DNA from 2 places in the Pseudomonas mohnii genome. Region 2 is predicted to be linked to the other one. Evidence: predicted binding sites of a transcription regulator. Region 2 holds the regulator's gene; the other holds the start of a gene.
What was found. Region 2 encodes sigma-54, which starts transcription at its own class of promoters, with help from an activator protein. Its sites were predicted from a motif close to ANTGGCATNNANNTTGCTNT; they were not measured.
Positions count from the first base shown of each region.

Region 1: a site for sigma-54 is predicted at 2,097-2,116, ahead of glnA (type I glutamate--ammonia ligase). Genes of this name have one in related genera too.

Region 1 covers NZ_FNRV01000001.1:2,972,188-2,975,596, reverse strand. Annotated here, with positions in the region: gene BLV61_RS13705 (cupin domain-containing protein) at 1-413, opposite strand, end outside; gene glnA (type I glutamate--ammonia ligase) at 596-2,002, opposite strand; gene thiI (tRNA uracil 4-sulfurtransferase ThiI) at 2,331-3,409, shown strand, end outside.
Region 2 covers NZ_FNRV01000001.1:4,434,862-4,438,270, reverse strand. Annotated here, with positions in the region: gene lptA (lipopolysaccharide transport periplasmic protein LptA) at 1-105, shown strand, start outside; gene lptB (LPS export ABC transporter ATP-binding protein) at 105-830, shown strand; gene BLV61_RS20580 (RNA polymerase factor sigma-54) at 1,015-2,508, shown strand; gene hpf (ribosome hibernation-promoting factor, HPF/YfiA family) at 2,583-2,891, shown strand; gene ptsN (PTS IIA-like nitrogen regulatory protein PtsN) at 2,904-3,368, shown strand; gene rapZ (RNase adapter RapZ) at 3,371-3,409, shown strand, end outside.

The sequences.
Region 1 (3,409 bases), 1.5 Mb from region 2:
GACAATGGAATACCTTGGCTGCCAGCATAGAACACAATAAGTTCTACCGGCTTGTTACCGGTCTTTCCACGATGCGTGATATTGACCATTTCAGCCAGCGCGTCGCCCTGTTTGAAGTGCTGGATCTTGCCGTTGTCCCTGCTCTCCACCGTCAATTCGCCCGCAAGAATGTATGCCGCGTTGGGGATCGGGTGGGTATGCCAGTCGAGTTCGGTGTTGGCAGGTATCTTGAGTTTGAGCATTGACAGTTCGGGTGCGGAGTCGGGGTAGCGAATGTAAGGCGTGCTGTCCCAGGATGTGCTGGTTTGCAGCAGGATTTTGCGTTCGATACCCGCCGGAGGTGAGGCGGGGCTGCAGCCCAGCAACGCAGTGGTCAAAGTGGCGATCAGGGGTGTGAGCAGGCAGGTCTTCATTCTTCCATCCATTGAATTCAAGCAAGTCGATATAGGCTACGAGCTACTCGAATGGATTGATGCCGGACGATGCTGTGAATGTCCGAGGAGAATGAGCAAGCCGTTGTCGGAAACTGCCCACAAAAAAGGCCTTCCGAAGAAGGCCTCTTTTTTGTCACGCCGCTTGCGCAGGCGCTACCGGATTAGCAGCTGTAGTACAGCTCGTATTCCAGTGGGTGTACGAAGGTACGAACCTTGATTTCTTCTTCGCTTTTCAGGGCGATGTAAGCGTCGATGAAGTCGTCGCTGAAAACGCCGCCTTTGGTCAGGAACGCACGACCTTTGTCCAGCTCTTCCAGGGCTTCTTTCAGGCTGCCGCAAACTTGTGGGATCTCTTTCGCCTCTTCAGGCGGCAGGTCGTACAGGTTTTTGTCAGCTGCATCGCCAGGGTGGATCTTGTTCTGGATGCCGTCCAGGCCAGCCATCAGCAGTGCGGCGAACGCCAGGTACGGGTTGGCAGCCGGGTCCGGGAAGCGCGCTTCGATACGGCGGGCTTTCGGGCTCGACACGTAAGGAATACGGATCGAAGCGGAACGGTTGCGAGCCGAGTAGGCCAGCATTACTGGAGCTTCGAAACCTGGAACCAGACGCTTGTAGGAGTTGGTGGCCGGGTTGGTGAAGCCGTTCAGGGCCTTACCGTGCTTGATGATGCCGCCGATGAAGTACAGGGCGGTATCGGACAGGCCGGCATAGCCTTCGCCTGCGAAGGTGTTCTTGCCATCTTTCCAGATGGACATGTGTACGTGCATGCCCGAACCGTTGTCGCCGTACAGAGGCTTAGGCATGAAGGTAGCGGTACGGCCGTAGGCATCGGCAACGTTGTGCACGACGTACTTCAGGGTTTGGGTTTCGTCGGCTTTCTTCACCAGGGTGTTGAACTTGACGCCGATTTCGTTCTGGCCGGCAGTTGCCACTTCGTGGTGGTGAACTTCGACGGTCAGGCCCATTTCTTCCAGTGCGTTGCACATGGAGGTACGGATTTCGTGGTCGTGGTCGAACGGTGGAACCGGGAAGTAGCCGCCTTTGACGCCTGGACGGTGGCCCTTGTTGCCGCCTTCGATGTCCTGGTCGGACATCCAGGAACCTTGTTCGGAGTAGATCTTGAACATGGAACCGGAAATGTCGGACTTGAACTTGACTTGGTCGAAGATGAAGAACTCTGGCTCTGGACCGGCGAACACGGTGTCACCGATACCGGTGGCTTTCAGGTGCTCTTCGGCGCGCTTGGCGATCGCACGTGGGTCGCGATCGTAGCCTTGCATGCTCGAAGGTTCGATGATGTCGCAGACCAGGATCAGGGTCGGCTCTTCGGTGAACGGGTCGAGAACGGCGGTGGAATCGTCCGGCATCAGGATCATGTCGGAGGCTTCGATGCCTTTCCAGCCAGCGATGGAAGAACCGTCGAACATCTTGCCGACTTCGAAGAAGTCTTCATCCAGCGCGTCGCGAGCCGGCATGGTCACGTGGTGCTGAGTGCCTTTGGTGTCCGTGAACCGCAGATCAATCCACTTGACGTCATGATCTTTGATGAGTTGAACCGACTTCGACATAGTGTCCTCCGGGTGGCTTAGGGCTGGTAGTGGATGCCCTTAAATGTTTGTGATGCCGGCGCGAATACTCTGCCAAGGCAACCTGCCTCACAAGGGAGCAAATTGCATGCCAGTGCCCCAGCATGGGTTTTTTGCCCCAATTTCACGCTTATAGAGGTGCGAGGCCTATAAATGCTTGAATTAGCGCCCCTTAATGTGGCGCTCAGACCTCAAAGTGACCTGTTTTGGTGCGTGCAAAACCTTCTGCACATTAACTGGTTAAACCTTGAGCAATTTCCGCTATAATCCGCGCCCCCCTTTTTCGGCTGGCCCAGCGCGCGCTGTTTTCATGAAACTAATCGTAAAAGTCTTTCCCGAGATCACCATCAAGAGCCGCCCGGTACGGATGCGTTTCATCCGCCAATTGGCCAAGAACATCCGTGCCGTGCTCCGCGATCTGGACCCGGCTGTGGTGGTGAACGGTGTGTGGGACAACCTCGAGCTGGAAACCCGTGTCAGCGACCCCAAGGCCCTGAAAGAGATGGGCGAGCGCCTGAGCTGCATGCCGGGCATCGCGCACTTCCTGCAGATCGACGAATACCCGCTGGGCGATTTCGACGACATCGTCGAAAAGTGCAAGCAGCACTACGGTGATGCACTGGCCGGGAAGATTTTTTCGGTGCGCTGCAAGCGCGCCGGCAAGCACCCATTCAGCTCAATCGACATCGAGAAATATGTCGGCAGCCAGTTGCGCCGTCAGTGCGGTGCCGCCGGGATCGACCTGAAAAAGCCGGAAGTCGAAGTCCGCATCGAAGTTCGCGACCAACGGTTGTTCGTGATCCACAGCCAGCACAACGGCATCGGCGGTTATCCGCTGGGTGCGCTGGAGCAGACGCTGGTCTTGATGTCCGGCGGTTTCGACTCGACCGTCGCCGCCTACCAGATCATGCGCCGTGGCCTGATGGCCCATTTCTGCTTCTTCAACCTGGGCGGCAGGGCCCATGAATTGGGCGTTATGGAAGTCGCGCATTTCATCTGGAAGAAGTACGGCAGCTCCCAACGCGTGTTATTTGTCAGTGTGCCATTCGAGGAAGTGCTGGGAGAAATTCTCGGTAAAGTCGATAACAGTCATATGGGCGTAGTATTGAAGCGTATGATGTTGCGCGCTGCGTCCCAAATCGCCGATCGCCTGCACATTGACGCATTGGTTACCGGTGAAGCGATTTCCCAGGTTTCGAGCCAGACACTGCCGAACCTGTCCGTGATCGACTGCGTGACCGACAAGCTGGTGCTGCGCCCACTGATCGCCAGCCACAAGCAGGACATCATCGACCTGGCCAACGAAATCGGTACCGCCGACTTCGCCCGGCACATGCCGGAGTACTGCGGGGTCATTTCGGTGAACCCCAAGACGGCGGCCAAGCGCCA
Region 2 (3,409 bases):
GCGAGCGCTGGCCGAGCGACAGGTAACAAGGTCACCGAAGCGCGTCCGCGCATCGACATGGTGATCCAGCCGAAGAAGAAAACCGACGAGCAAAAGGCCCAGTAATGGCAACTCTGAAAGCTCAGCATCTGGCCAAGAGCTACAAGAGCCGCCAGGTCGTCCGTGATGTCAGCCTGTCCATCGACAGCGGTCAGATCGTTGGCCTGCTAGGCCCTAACGGCGCCGGCAAGACCACCTGCTTCTACATGATCGTAGGCCTGGTACAGGCCGATCAAGGCCGCGTACTGATCGACGACCTGGACGTCAGCCACCAGCCAATGCACGGCCGCGCAAAGGCCGGTATCGGCTATCTGCCGCAAGAAGCGTCGATCTTCCGCAAACTCTCGGTCGCCGACAACATCATGGCGATCCTGGAGACCCGCAAGGAACTCGACAAGGCCGGTCGCCGCAAGGAGCTGGAAAGCCTGCTGCAGGAATTCCACATCAGCCACATCCGCGACAACCTCGGCATGAGCCTGTCCGGTGGCGAACGCCGCCGTGTGGAAATCGCCCGGGCATTGGCCACCAACCCGAAATTCATCCTCCTCGACGAGCCCTTCGCCGGCGTGGACCCGATTTCGGTGGGCGACATCAAACAGATCATCCATCACCTCAAGGCCAAGGGCATTGGCGTGCTGATCACCGACCACAACGTCCGTGACACCCTCGACATCTGTGAAACCGCCTACATCGTCAACGATGGCCAATTGATCGCCGAAGGCGACGCTGCAACCATCCTGGCCAACGATCTGGTCAAGGAAGTGTATTTGGGCCATGAGTTCCGCCTGTAAGCACCGAGGTGTCTGGCTAGTCGACCGAGCGCTTGTCTCGATAAAAAATCAACACTTTTTTATTGTTACAGCGCTCTAGGCAAACACTTCAGTTTCAGGCATATAATTTGCTTATGTTTGGCGCTCCGGCGCCCTGTAGTGGATGGCGCATGTGCGCCGGCGAATAAGGTGTTTAGCCCCTGCCATGAAACCATCGCTAGTCTTGAGAATGGGCCAGCAGCTGACGATGACACCGCAGCTGCAACAGGCCATCCGCCTGCTCCAATTGTCGACCCTGGACCTGCAACAGGAAATCCAGGAGGCCCTGGAGTCCAATCCGATGCTCGAACGCCAGGAAGAAGGCGACGACTTCGATAACAGCGACCCCTTGGCCGACAACGCCGAACAGAAACCCAACCCCGACATTCAGGAACCCTCCTACCAGGAAAGCGCACCGACGGTTGATAACCTCGAGGAAGGCGACTGGAACGAGCGTATCCCCAACGAACTGCCCGTCGATACCGCCTGGGAAGACGTTTACCAGACCAGCGCCAGCAGTCTGCCGAGCAACGATGACGACGAGTGGGATTTCACCACCCGCACATCGGCCGGTGAAAGCCTGCAAAGCCATTTGCTGTGGCAATTGAACCTGGCGCCCATGTCCGACACCGATCGCCTGATCGCCGTGACCCTGATCGACTGCATCAACAATCAGGGCTACCTGGACGAGACGCTCGAGGAGATACTCGAAGCCTTCGACCCGGAGCTGGACATCGAGCTGGACGAAATCGAAGCCGTCCTGCACCGCATCCAACAATTCGAACCCGCCGGAATCGGCGCCCGCAACCTGGGCGAATGCCTGCTGCTGCAATTACGCCAGATGCCGGCCAAAACCCCTTGGCTCGCCGAAGCAAAGCGCCTGGTCACCGACTACATCGACTTGCTCGGCAGTCGCGATTACAGCCAGCTGATGCGCCGCATGAAGCTCAAGGAAGATGAGCTGCGCCAGGTGATCGAACTGGTTCAAAGCCTCAATCCGCGCCCGGGCTCGCAAATCGAATCCACTGAAGCCGAATACGTGGTTCCCGACGTGATCGTGCGCAAGGACAACGAACGCTGGCTGGTGGAACTCAACCAGGAATCGGTACCGCGTCTTCGGGTCAACGCCCAGTACGCCGGTTTCGTGCGTCGCGCCGACACCAGCGCCGACAACACGTTCATGCGCAATCAGTTGCAGGAAGCCCGCTGGTTCATCAAGAGCCTGCAAAGCCGCAATGAAACCCTGATGAAAGTTGCCACCCAGATCGTCGAGCATCAGCGCGGCTTCCTGGAGCACGGCGACGAAGCCATGAAACCGTTGGTCCTGCATGACATCGCCGAGGCGGTTGGCATGCACGAGTCGACAATTTCACGGGTGACCACACAGAAATTCATGCATACCCCTCGGGGCATATATGAACTGAAGTACTTTTTCTCCAGCCATGTCAGCACCTCCGAAGGCGGCGAATGCTCGTCCACGGCGATCCGCGCGATCATCAAAAAACTGGTTGCCGCGGAAAATCAGAAAAAGCCGTTGAGTGACAGCAAGATCGCTGGTTTACTGGAGGCACAAGGCATTCAGGTGGCTCGCCGCACCGTCGCCAAGTACCGCGAATCCCTGGGGATCGCGCCTTCGAGCGAACGCAAGCGGTTGATGTAGAGCCACGCCACAGCGTTCCAGTGGTAGATCATTTGATCTACCGCTTTATGCACTGGCAACGAAGGAGAAGCTGTATGCAAGTCAACATCAGTGGACACCAACTGGAAGTGACCGAACCTCTTCGCACCTACATCGGCGAAAAACTCCAACGGTTAGAGAGGCACTTCGACAAGATTACCAACGTACAGGTCACGATGACCGTCGAAAAGTTGAAGCAGAAAATCGAAGCCACGCTGCATATTCCCGGCAATGAAGTGGTCGCGAACGCGGAACATACCGATATGTACGCGGCGATCGACGCACTGACCGACAAGCTGGATAAACAACTCAAAAAGCATAAGGAAAAGACCCAGAGCCTCCTCCAGGGCGCTACCGGTCGTTAACACCCCCAACCCATGATCCGACTTGAAAGCATCCTGACCCCCGGCCGTTCCCTTGTGAACGTGCCGGGCGGCAGTAAAAAGAAAGCCCTCGAACAAATTGCCAACCTGATCGCCCGGGAAGTGCCGGATCTGGAGATGCAAGATGTCTTCGAGGCGTTGATTGCCCGTGAAAAACTCGGCTCGACGGGTTTTGGCAACGGCATCGCCATTCCCCACTGTCGCCTGAAGGGCTGCTCCTCACCCATCAGTGCCCTGATGCACCTCGATGCCCCCATAGATTTCGACGCCATCGACGGCGCACCGGTTGACCTGTTGTTCGTTCTACTGGTCCCGCAAGCCGCTACCGATGCGCACCTGGAACTTTTGCGCCAAATTGCCAGCATGCTCGACCGCAAGGAAGTGCGCGAAAAACTGCGCAGCGCCCCGAGCAATGAAGCCTTGTATCAGGTTGTCCTGGACGAGCAAAACGGTCAGTAACCATGCGCTTGATCATCGTCAGTGGCCGCTCCGGCTCAGGT